DNA from 2 places in the Sphingobium sp. VMM genome. Region 1 is predicted to be linked to the other one. Evidence: riboswitches for the same ligand, from Rfam matches in the RefSeq annotation. Region 1 holds a riboswitch; the other holds the start of a gene.
The links. A riboswitch is a leader RNA that binds a small molecule or an ion and turns the genes downstream of it on or off. The one in region 1 is predicted to bind cobalamin.
Positions count from the first base shown of each region.

Region 2: it holds a riboswitch for cobalamin, as region 1 does, so the genes downstream of both, ACUCV3_RS18465 (TonB-dependent receptor plug domain-containing protein) here and cobW (cobalamin biosynthesis protein CobW) in region 1, are expected to answer to the same signal.

Region 1 covers NZ_JBXGSI010000012.1:102,941-108,261, reverse strand. Annotated here, with positions in the region: gene cobN (cobaltochelatase subunit CobN) at 1-2,186, opposite strand, end outside; gene cobW (cobalamin biosynthesis protein CobW) at 2,186-3,238, opposite strand; cobalamin riboswitch at 3,416-3,657, opposite strand; gene ACUCV3_RS16565 (Rieske (2Fe-2S) protein) at 3,688-4,065, opposite strand; gene maiA (maleylacetoacetate isomerase) at 4,062-4,706, opposite strand; gene fahA (fumarylacetoacetase) at 4,703-5,321, opposite strand, start outside.
Region 2 covers NZ_JBXGSI010000015.1:45,134-50,454, forward strand. Annotated here, with positions in the region: gene ACUCV3_RS18460 (FecCD family ABC transporter permease) at 1-144, opposite strand, end outside; gene ACUCV3_RS18465 (TonB-dependent receptor plug domain-containing protein) at 157-2,001, opposite strand; cobalamin riboswitch at 2,173-2,414, opposite strand; gene ACUCV3_RS18470 (threonine ammonia-lyase) at 2,554-3,543, shown strand; gene ACUCV3_RS18475 (energy transducer TonB) at 3,613-4,236, shown strand; gene dapF (diaminopimelate epimerase) at 4,294-5,106, shown strand; gene mtaB (tRNA (N(6)-L-threonylcarbamoyladenosine(37)-C(2))-methylthiotransferase MtaB) at 5,109-5,321, shown strand, end outside.

The DNA of each region.
Region 1 (5,321 bases):
GCGCGCAGCAAGGAGGCCTGCCCCGGATGATCCAGGCCACGCGGCGTGCGCGCCAGCGCGATCAGCAGGTCGCGCCGCAACCGCCCCTGCGGCGAGGCGGTGAAGACATGCAGCCCGTCGCGGATCTGCAATTCCTTGAGCTCGCACAGATAATTGTCGATCGCGGCAAGCGCGTCGTCATCGTCGCCGGCGGCGCCCGCATCTTTGTCCAGCCCCTGGCTGCGGGCAAGGTCGATGATATCGCGGCGCAGCCGGTCGAGCCGGCGCGGGTCCATGCCGGCGGCGAGATAATATTCGTCCACCAGCGCTTCGAGCTGTTTCAGCGGCCCATAGCTTTCCGCTCGCGTCAGCGGCGGGGTCAGATGGTCGAGGATGACGGCGCCGATGCGGCGCTTGGCCTGCGTCCCCTCGCCCGGATCATTGACGATGAATGGATAGAGTTGCGGCACCGGCCCGGCGCAGATTTCGGGGAAGCAATCGGCCGAGAGCGACACCGCCTTGCCCGGCAGCCATTCCAGATTGCCATGCTTGCCGACATGGACCAGCGCCTGCGCGCCGAAATCCTGCTCCAGCCAGACATGGAAGGCGAGATAGGCGTGCGGCGGCGGCAGCGCCGGGTCATGATAGCTGCTCTTGGGATCGATATTATAGCCGCGCGCCGGCTGCACCGCGATCGCGACATGGCCGAAGCGATGGACGGCGAGGCGAAAGGCGCCGTCGCGCACGAAGGGATCGGCCTCGGGCGCGCCCCAGCGATCGACCATGGCGTCACGCGCGCTGTCCGGCAGAGCGGCAAAGGCGGCGCGATAGACATCGAGCGACAGGCTGACCTCGCCCGGTCGGTCGATCGACGCCCGGTCATTGGTGACGCCGCCGGTCATCAGCCGCATCAGTGCAGCGCCATCGCGCGGGGCGTCGCCGATCGCATAGCCGGCCTCGCCCAGCCGGCACAGGATCGCGGCGGCGCTGGCCGGCGTGTCGAGGCCGACGCCATTGCCGATCCGCCCGTCGCGATTGGGATAATTGGCCAGCACCAGCGCAACCCGGCGCTCGGCAGGCGGCGTGCGGCGCAGCGCTGCCCAGTTGCGCGCCAGATCGGCGACGAAGGCGACCCGGTCGGGTGCCACGCGCGGCACGACGATGCCGCACTGGGTTCGCGCGTCGAACCGCTCGGCCGCCTTGAAAGCCACGGCGCGGGTGAAGAGGCGCCCGTCCACTTCGGGCAGGGCGACATTCATCGCCAGGTCGCGCGGACCAAGGCCACGGGCGGACCCGCGCCAGCTGCCTTCCTCGACCCCCGCAAAGGCGGTCTGCAGGATCGGGCAATCGGCCTGTTCCAAGATGCCCGGTACGCGCGGAACGGACGACGAGGAGGCGGCAAAGCTGGTCGCATTGACGATGATGTCGGGCGCGATATCGGCCAGCAGCCCGCCGAGCCAGTCGCGCACGAACGGCTCGCGCAACGCACGCACATGCACGGCGGCAACGTTGAAGCCGCGCGCGCCAAGGGTCGCTACCATCGCATCGACCGCGCTCAGCGTGCCGGCCACCACCAGCGCGCGATAGAAGATCAGCAGTGCCACCGGCCGCCCCTCGACCCAGGTCGCGCGCAGCTCGGCCACGCCCGGCCGGTCGTGACCTGGCAGGTACAGGCCCGCGTCGGCGATCGGCAGCGGATGATCGGGCTCGCCCGCATCCGCGCCGATCAGCCGCGCGGCGCAGCGCAGGAAGGAGAGCGCATTGGCGGTGCCGCCCTGGCGCAGATAGTCGCGCAGCTGCTCGCGCATCGCCGCCGGCACGGTGGAAGCCAGATCCAGCGCGGGATCGCCCTCGCGCCCATCGGCGATCGCGGCGAAGGCGATGCCCCGTTCACGCGCGACCTGCGCAATCTCGTCCACGCCATAGGGCCAATAGCTCTTGCCGCCGAGCAGGATGACGCAGACGAAGCGCGCCCTGGCGATCACCTTCTCGACATAGAGGTCGACCGAATAGGGATGTTTGAGCTGCAGCAGATTGGCCAGCCGCACGCTCGGCGCATCATCGGGCAGGCGCGCGGCAGCGGCGGCGAAACAGGCCAGGTCGCTGTCCGCCACGGTCAGGATGACGATGTCGCCGGGCGGCTGATCGAGGTCGATCGCCTCCTCGCCGTCGCTGATCGTTCCCGGCGTGGCGGACAGAAGATGCATCAGCCGAGCACGGCCTGGATGTCGGCATCGATCGCGGCGCGGTTCAGCCCCTTCTGGCCGATCACCACCAGCTGGGTGCGGCGCGCTTCCTGCGGCTGCCAGGGACGGTCGAAGAAATGCTGGATGCGCGGGCCGACCGCCTGCACGACCAGGCGCATCGGCTTGCCCGCGACCGCGACCATGCCCTTGACGCGCAGCACGTCATGGGTGGCGATCAGCGCGGACAGCGCCTCCACCAGCGTGTCGGGATCGACAACGGCATCGCCGCCGACGACGAAGCTGTCGAAATCATCATGGTCATGATCCTCGCCCTCCGCCTCATGGTGCGAGGGCCGGGCGTCGAGATCATCCTCTGCCGCCGCGACGATGCCCAGCAGCGCGCCGATATCGACCGCACCATGGGCGGCGCGGACGATCTTCACGCCGGGCCGCGTCTCGGCATCGACCTGCGCCTCGACCGCGGCCAGCGTGTCGGCATCGACCAGGTCGCTTTTGTTCAGCACCACCATGTCGGCGCAGGCGAGCTGATCCTCGAACAATTCCTCCAGCGGACTGTCATGGTCCAGATTGGGGTCGGCGGCGCGCGCTGCGGCCAGGGCGGCCTCGTCCGTGGCAAAACGGCCGGCGGCGACCGCATCGGCGTCGATCAGCGCGACGACGCCGTCCACCGTAGCGCGGGTGCGGATGTCGGGCCACTGGAACGCCTTGACCAGCGGCTTGGGCAGGGCCAGCCCCGAGGTTTCGATGATGATATGGTCGGGCGGGCTCGGCCGGTCGAGCAGCGCGGTCATGGTCGGCAGGAAATCGTCGGCTACGGTGCAGCAGATGCAGCCATTGGCCAGCTCGACGATATCCTCTTCCGGGCAGGCGGCGTCGTTGCAGCCCTTCACCAGTTCGCCGTCGACGCCGACATCGCCAAATTCGTTGATGATGAGGGCGAGCCGGCGCCCCTTCGCATTTTCCAGCAGATGGCGGATCAGCGTGGTCTTGCCCGCGCCCAGGAAGCCGGTGATGACGGTGGTCGGGATCTTGGCAGATGCAGTGTTGGCCATGACAAATACTCGCGCGCCGGAGCAACCGGGGCGGGAGCGAACCGGGCGCGCACGCACGGCCGGCCGGCATCGCGGACGGGCGCTTGTTCGCCCGCAGATGCGTGACCGCGCGGCTCCAGCCGCCAACCTGTCGCTCAGACGGAACACCGTGCCCCGGCCATCCCCTGGACCAAAGCAAGAGCGACCTAAACGCCGGCAGGTCTCCTGGCTTGCGGGTCATAGCGGGAGGAACGGCCTTCCCAGGCCTCGCAGGATTTAGCGTCCGGCCCAGTGGCTGCTGATCCCGCATCGGGGACAGCTTTGTTCATCACGCTCGCCGCTCACAGTTGCAGGGACAGCTGCGGATTTGGACGCCATGGCATCCGCACCGCCTTCCCATTTTAAGCCCCCGTGGGGGCACCGGCGCGATCATGTCGGGACGATGCGAAGCCCCGTCCCTGGGCCGGTTCCTAGTCGCTTTGGGCAGCGGTGACAATCCAGCCATCAGCGATGGCGAGCGGCCAAAGCCTAAGGCGCTGACCGACACAGGGGCCGCCGACACAGACGCCATCGTCGCGGCGGAAAATGGCGCCGTGCCAGCTGCATCTGATATGACTACCGTCCGGGGTCAGATAATCGTCCAGCTGCTGCGCCAGCGGCAGGCCGGCATGGGGGCATTGGTCGACAAAGCCGGCGACATGATCGCCATCCCGCACGGCAAATCCATGGAAGCGGCCGGCGCGCATCTGCAGCACGAAATTGCGCGCCTTGCCGTCGGCGATCTGGTCGATCGGGCAGAGGCGCACGCCCGCCGGCGTCGCGAACAGGCGCGTGTCAGTGTCACTCATATGTCAGCGTCGGGCTGGCGATCGGGGTGCGCGGCGGCAAAGGCGGGGAGCGCGCATGCCGCCGCGTCCACGGCGCACAGCCGCGGAAAGGGCGTCAGGTCGACGCCGAAGCGCCGGGCATTGTAGAGCTGGGGCACGATATGGCAGTCGGCGAAGCTGGGGCTGTCGCCGAAGGCGAAGCGGCCGCCATGCCGGGCGATCAGCGTTTCGAGCGCAGCAAATCCCTCGCCGGTCCAACGCGCGATCCAGGCACGGACCTGATCCTCGCTGGCGCCGAAATCCTGCCGCAGCGCCTGCAACACGCGCAGATTGCCGAGCGGATGAATGTCGCAGGCAATGATGCCGGCCATGGCACGGACGATCGCCGCATCGCCCGGATCGGCGGGCAGCAGGGGCGGCTGCGGCCAGCGCGCCTCGATCCATTCCAGGATCGCGCCGCTCTGCGTCAGCACGGTGTCGCCCGCGACCAGCGCGGGCACCAGCCCCTGCGGCGCCAGCGCTCGATAGTCGGGCGCGCGCTGCGCACCGCTGCGCAGATCATGGGTGACCTGTGCATAGTCGACACCCTTCAGGGCCAGCGCAATCCGTACGCGATAGCTCGCGCTCGACCGCCAATAGCCATGAAGGGTGAGGTCGCTCATCGCGCCGGCACGATCATCGCGCGGCATTCGCCAAAGCCGATCGGCACATGGCCGGGGGCTGATGCCGTGGCGCGCAATGTCACCTCGTCGCCATCCTCCAGGAAGCAGCGCGTCTCGCCCGATGGCAGGATGATCGGCTCGCGCCCGCCGCTGCTGATTTCCATCAGGCTGCCATAGCCATCGCGCGTCGGGGCGGAGATGGTGCCGCTGCCGAGCAGATCGCCGGGCATCAGGTTGCAGCCATTGGAGGCATGATGGGTGACGATCTGGCTGACGGTCCAGTACATGTTGCTCGCCGGCCCCTGGCTCAGCCGCATCGGCGGCTGGCCCGCGTCGCGCATCGCCTGGGTGGACAGATAGACTTCCAAGGTCAGCGCCAGCGCACCATGGGCCTGATCGTCGGCATCGCTGAGGTAAGGCAGCGGCGCCGGGTCGCCTTCGGGCCGGGGCGGCTGGGCGATGCGGAACGGCGCCAGCGCCTCGGGCGTCACCACCCAGGGCGAGATGGTCGAATGGAAATTCTTGGCCACGAAGGGCCCGAGCGGCTGATATTCCCAAGCCTGGAAATCGCGCGCCGACCAGTCGTTGAGCAGGCAGAAGCCGGCGACATGATCG
Region 2 (5,321 bases), on a different contig from region 1:
CACCATATCGCCACCGCCCGCCAGCACCGCCAGGATGCGGGCCGGCGCGATCGTCACCGATCCCAGCGCGACCGACGCGATGGCCGCGACCAGCAGCAGGCCGATCAGCCCCGGCAGCAACAAAGGATGCCGCCGCCCGCTCATGCGCGCCGCCCCTTAGAAGCGGACACGCACGCCGCCATAGGCCGACCGGCCATAGGTGCCATAGCCATAGGCGGTGGCGTAATCCGCATCGAACAGATTGTCGATCCGGCCATAGACTTCCAGATGGTCGCCCACGGGGAAGGACGCGCGCAGCCCGGCCAGCCCATAGCCGTCGAGCCGGCGGGTGTTCGCCGTGTCGTCATAGCTGTCGCCGACCATGGTCAGGGTCGCGCCGGTCGACAGGCCGAAGGACCAGAGATAGTCGGCCGACACGCTCACCGCATTGGCGGCGCGGCGCGGCAGGCGATTGCCGTCGGTGGCCCCGCCCGACCGGTCGCGCGCATCGACATAGCTGTAAGATGCCGCCACCGTCAGCGCCTCGACCGGCTTCAGCGTCAGCGTCGCTTCCACGCCCTTGGCGCGGGTCCGGTCCAGATTGCCATAGGTGTAGGTCGCATAATCATAATTGATCTGGTTGCGGGTATCGCGCCGGAAGGCGGTCAGCGACAGCACCGCCTTGTCCCCGTCCAGGCTCTGGTCGAAGCCGATATCATAGCTTTTCGACCGTTCCGGCCGCAGCGCGCTGTTGCCGCTATAGGTGTCGTAGAGCTGATAGAGCGACGGCGCCTTGAACCCCTCGCCATAGGAGAGGCGGATATTGGTGGCGCCGGCGTTCGGCGTGTAATTGGCGTTGGCACCAAAGGTGGTCGCGCCGCCGAACTGGCTATGATCGTCATGGCGCAGCCCGCCGGTGACGGCCAGGCCGGCAAGCGGCTTCACCACCGCCAGCGCATAGACGCTGTCGATGTTCGCCTTCGCGCTCGCTATGTCGCCAAAGCCGAAATACTCATAGTCCGGCCGCTCATGCTCATAGCCGAAGATCAGCTTGGCCTGATCCACCGGGGCATAGACGCCCTCATATTCGAACCGCAGATTGGTGCCCGAATAGCCATAGTCCGGGTCAGTGCCGCGCACGAAATAATAGTCGCGATCGTTGCGCAGCCAGGTGACGGCAGCGCGGTTGGTCAGCTTGCCGTCGAGCAGCGCCAGGTTGATTCCGGCATAGCCGACATATTGGTCCAGCTTGCTGACGTCGCTGCTGTCCGCCGGCGCGCCGAAGAAGCTGTCATAGTCGAGATCCGCATGGATATAGTAACCGCGCAGGTCGAGGCTCAGGCTGTCGGAAAAGGCGATCTTCAGCTTGGCGTTGGTGGCGATATTCTCATAGCCGTCCTTCTCCACGCCGCCGAACGACCGGCCAACCGAGGAAATGCCGTCGGTGTTGAAATAGGCAACGCCGACGCCGCCCGACACCGCGCCGCGCGTGCCCGACACATCGGCCTTGGCATTCAGCGTGTCGCTATAGCCATAATCGGCCGAGGCATTGACCTCGAAACCCTCGCTCGGCGCGCCGGTCATCACATTGACCACGCCGCCGATCGCCTGGCTGCCATAGACCACCGAGTTGGAGCCGCGCAGCACTTCGATCCGGCGAATATTGCCGGTCAGCAGATGGCCGAAATCATAGCCGTCGCCGATGCCGCTCGGGTCGTTGACCTTGACCCCGTCGATCAGCACCAGCGTCTGGGTCGTCTCCGCCCCGCGCAGCGACACGCCGGTCACGCCGCCGGTGGAGCCGTTGCGGCTGAAGCGGACGCCCGGCGTGGTGGCGAGCAGGTCGACGACATCGACCGCCTGGCGCGTCCTGATCGTGTCGGCATCGATCACCGTGATCGCCTGGCCGACCTCGTCGCGCGGCTGCGCAATGCCCGAAGCGGTGACGACGATATCGTCATCCTGGGCCAATGCCGGCGTAGCGGCCAGCAATGCGATCAGCGAAATCCCCAACATCTTCATTTTATCGTCCCCCGGCGTCCGTCGATTTGGAACCGGGGCGTCCGCACAAGCGGTCGCTGCGTGAGGATCGGGAAGACGCCAGCGCCCCGCCCCACGCACCGATGCGGCCCCGGCCGCCATGGGCGTCGCTCGACGGAAACACCGCGCCATGGCCATCCCCTGGGCCAGGGCAAGAGCGACCAGACGCCGGCAGGTCTCCTGGCTCGCGGGTCAGGGCAGCGATGCGCCAGCCTTCCCGGACTTGGCGGTCCAGTGGCCGGTTCCGGCCCTCCCCTTTTGAAGAGCCTGGGAACCCTGCGCATCGCGCTCACCGCTTACAGTTGCAGGGACAGCCGCGGATTTGGAAGGGCTGCGCCCCCCGCACCGCATTCCCGTTTTCAGCCCTTGCGGGCACCGGCGCGATCATGCGCGTCCGGGGCTTTTGACCGCCCCGGCGCGCGGCCCCCATAAGCCAAAGCACAAGCCCTGCCAAGCGGGCCAGGATCGCCCCGGCGGATCGTTGCGCGGCGCCGGCGGGCGGCTATGCAGGGGCCTCTTACCGAAGGAGCCGACATGTCCGATTCGCTTGCCATCACTGCCGCCGACGTCGCCGATGCCGCGCGGCTGATCGCGCCGGCGGCGGTCCGCACCCCGCTGATCGAGAATGCCGCGCTGAACGATCTCTGCGGCCGGCGTGTGCTGGTGAAGTTCGAGGGGGCCCAGCATAGCGGATCGTTCAAGTTCCGCGGCGCCTATAACCGCCTCGCCCGACTGAACGCTGCGGAACGCGCGGCGGGCGTCGTCGCCTGGTCCTCGGGCAATCATGCCCAGGGCGTCGCCTTTGCCGCGCGCCTGCTCAGCATTCCCGCCACGATCGTGATGCCGGCCGATGCGCCGGCGATCAAGACCGCCAACACCCGCGCGCTGGGCGCCGAGGTCGTCCCCTATGACCGCTTCACCCAGAGCCGCGAGGAAATCGCCACCGCCCTTGCCACCGAACGCGGCGCGACGCTGGTTCCCTCCTTCGACGATCCCTTCATCATCGCCGGCCAGGGCACGATCGGCCTGGAGATATTGGAGCAAGCGCAGGCCGCCGGCGCCGACCTCACGCAGATTCTCGTCTGTTGCGGTGGTGGCGGCCTGGTCGCGGGCACGGCCACGGCGGTCAAGGCCGCCCGCCCGGACATCAGCGTCTATGCGGTCGAACCCGCCGGTTTCGATGATACCGCCCGCTCGCTCGCCAGCGGCACGCGCGAAAGCGTCTCGCCCGACGCGCGCAGCATCTGCGACGCGCTGCTGGCGCCCAGCCCCGGCGCGCTGACCTTCCCGATCAACCACGCCCTGCTCGCAGGCGGTCTGGTCGTCAGCGACGATCAGGTGCGCGACGCGATGCGCTTCGCCTTCACCACGCTCAAGCTGGTGGTCGAACCGGGCGGCGCGGTCGCGCTCGCCGCCATGCTTGCCGGCCTCGCCCCAGCGACCGACGGCGCCACCGCCCTCGTCATCTCCGGCGCCAATGTCGATCCGCAGGATTATGCCGCAATCATTGGCGGGGGCGCTTGACCGCTAGTCTTTCCAATCGGTCACCCTTAGTCTGGTCTGGGGATGCCGCGAGGGTCGGCTTTAGGGGAAATGATGGGAATCGTATCGGTACTGATCCATGCCGTCGCGCTTGTGAACGCGACACCAGCCAATTATCCGGGGGATTGGGTCACTTCGCTGGACTATCCTACTGACGACAAGCGACCACAGGGTGAGGGCACTACATTTTTCGCATTGCTGATCGCGCCCAATGGTCAAGCGATACGATGCGACATCACCCAATCTAGCGGCTCCACTGCCCTGGATCGGAAAACCTGCGCATTGATACTGGCAAGAGCGAAGTTCACGCATGCCACGGACGAAACGGGTAGCGCCATCCACAGCCAATGGCACAGCCGTGTCAGGTGGTGGCGCTCCAATGGCCAGGGCAAGGCGGGCTCCGAACGCTCTGCCGCACCACCCGTTGATCTGGGATTACAGGTCAGCAATCTGCCCGATGGCGCGCGCGAAACAACTGCCAGTATCGTCGTGAAGGTCGACACATCCGGGCATGTCTCCCATTGCCAGGGCGTCAAACCAGATGAGGCAAAACTGGTCGATGTAGCCTGCACCCAGGCCAGCGCCTTAACTCTGGAAGCTGGCAAGGATAATGAAGGCCAAGCCATCCCCTTTGTACGCGCCATGCTCGTCGGCTTTCGCGTTTCCCCGCAATAGCGGCGCCCGCACAGCCAAGACTCGCCTTTTCCGCCCCGCCACACTAAATGCGGCGCCATGATGAGCCGCTTTTCCAAGATGCATGGTCTGGGCAATGATTTCGTCGTGATCGACGCGCGCCAAGCGCCGGTCGCGATGACGGAGGCGCGCGCCCGCGCCATTGCCGATCGCCATGCCGGCGTGGGCTGCGACCAGTTGATCGTCATCGGCGATGCCGACCCCGGTGATCAGGCCGACGTGTCGATGCTGATCTTCAATTCCGACGGTTCGGAAGTGGAAGCCTGCGGCAACGCCACGCGCTGCGTGCCGCTGTTCGTCGGCAAGGATGTGCTGATCCGCACCAGGGCCGGGCTGCTCGATGCCAAGGGCGTGGACGGCGGCGCCAGCGTCGACATGGGCGCGCCCCGCTTCGACTGGGACGCGATCCCGCTCGCTTATCCGATGGACACGCTGACCATGAGCGCGAGTTGGGAAGACCTGCCCGCGCCGGCCGCCGTCAATGTCGGCAACCCGCATGTGATCTTCTTCGTCGAGGATCTGGACGCTGTCGATTTCGAACGGCTCGGCCCGCTGATCGAGCATGACCCGCTCTTCCCCGCCCGCGTGAACGTCAATTTCGCGCAGGTCGTCGGCCCGCAACATCTTCACCTGATCGTCTGGGAACGCGGCGCCGGCCTTACGCGCGCCTGCGGCACCGGCGCCTGCGCCACCGCCGTCGCCGCGATCCGCCGCAAGCTGATGGTCGGCCCGGTGACGGTCAGCCTGCCGGGCGGCGACCTGGAGATCGACTGGGCGCCGGGCGGCACGATCCGCATGACCGGCCCCGCCACCCATGTGTTCGACGGCGAGGCGGACTGGGACCGCTTCTGACCGTGGCTGGTCCCGACATCATCACCCTGGGCTGCCGGCTCAACATCGCGGAGAGCGAGGCTATTCGCGAAATGGCCGGCGCACAGGACGACCTGATCGTCGTCAACAGCTGCGCCGTGACGGCCGAGGCCGTGCGCCAGACCCGGCAGGCGATCCGCCGCGCCAGGCGAGACCGCCCCGACGCCCGCATCCTCGTCACCGGCTGCGCCGCCCAG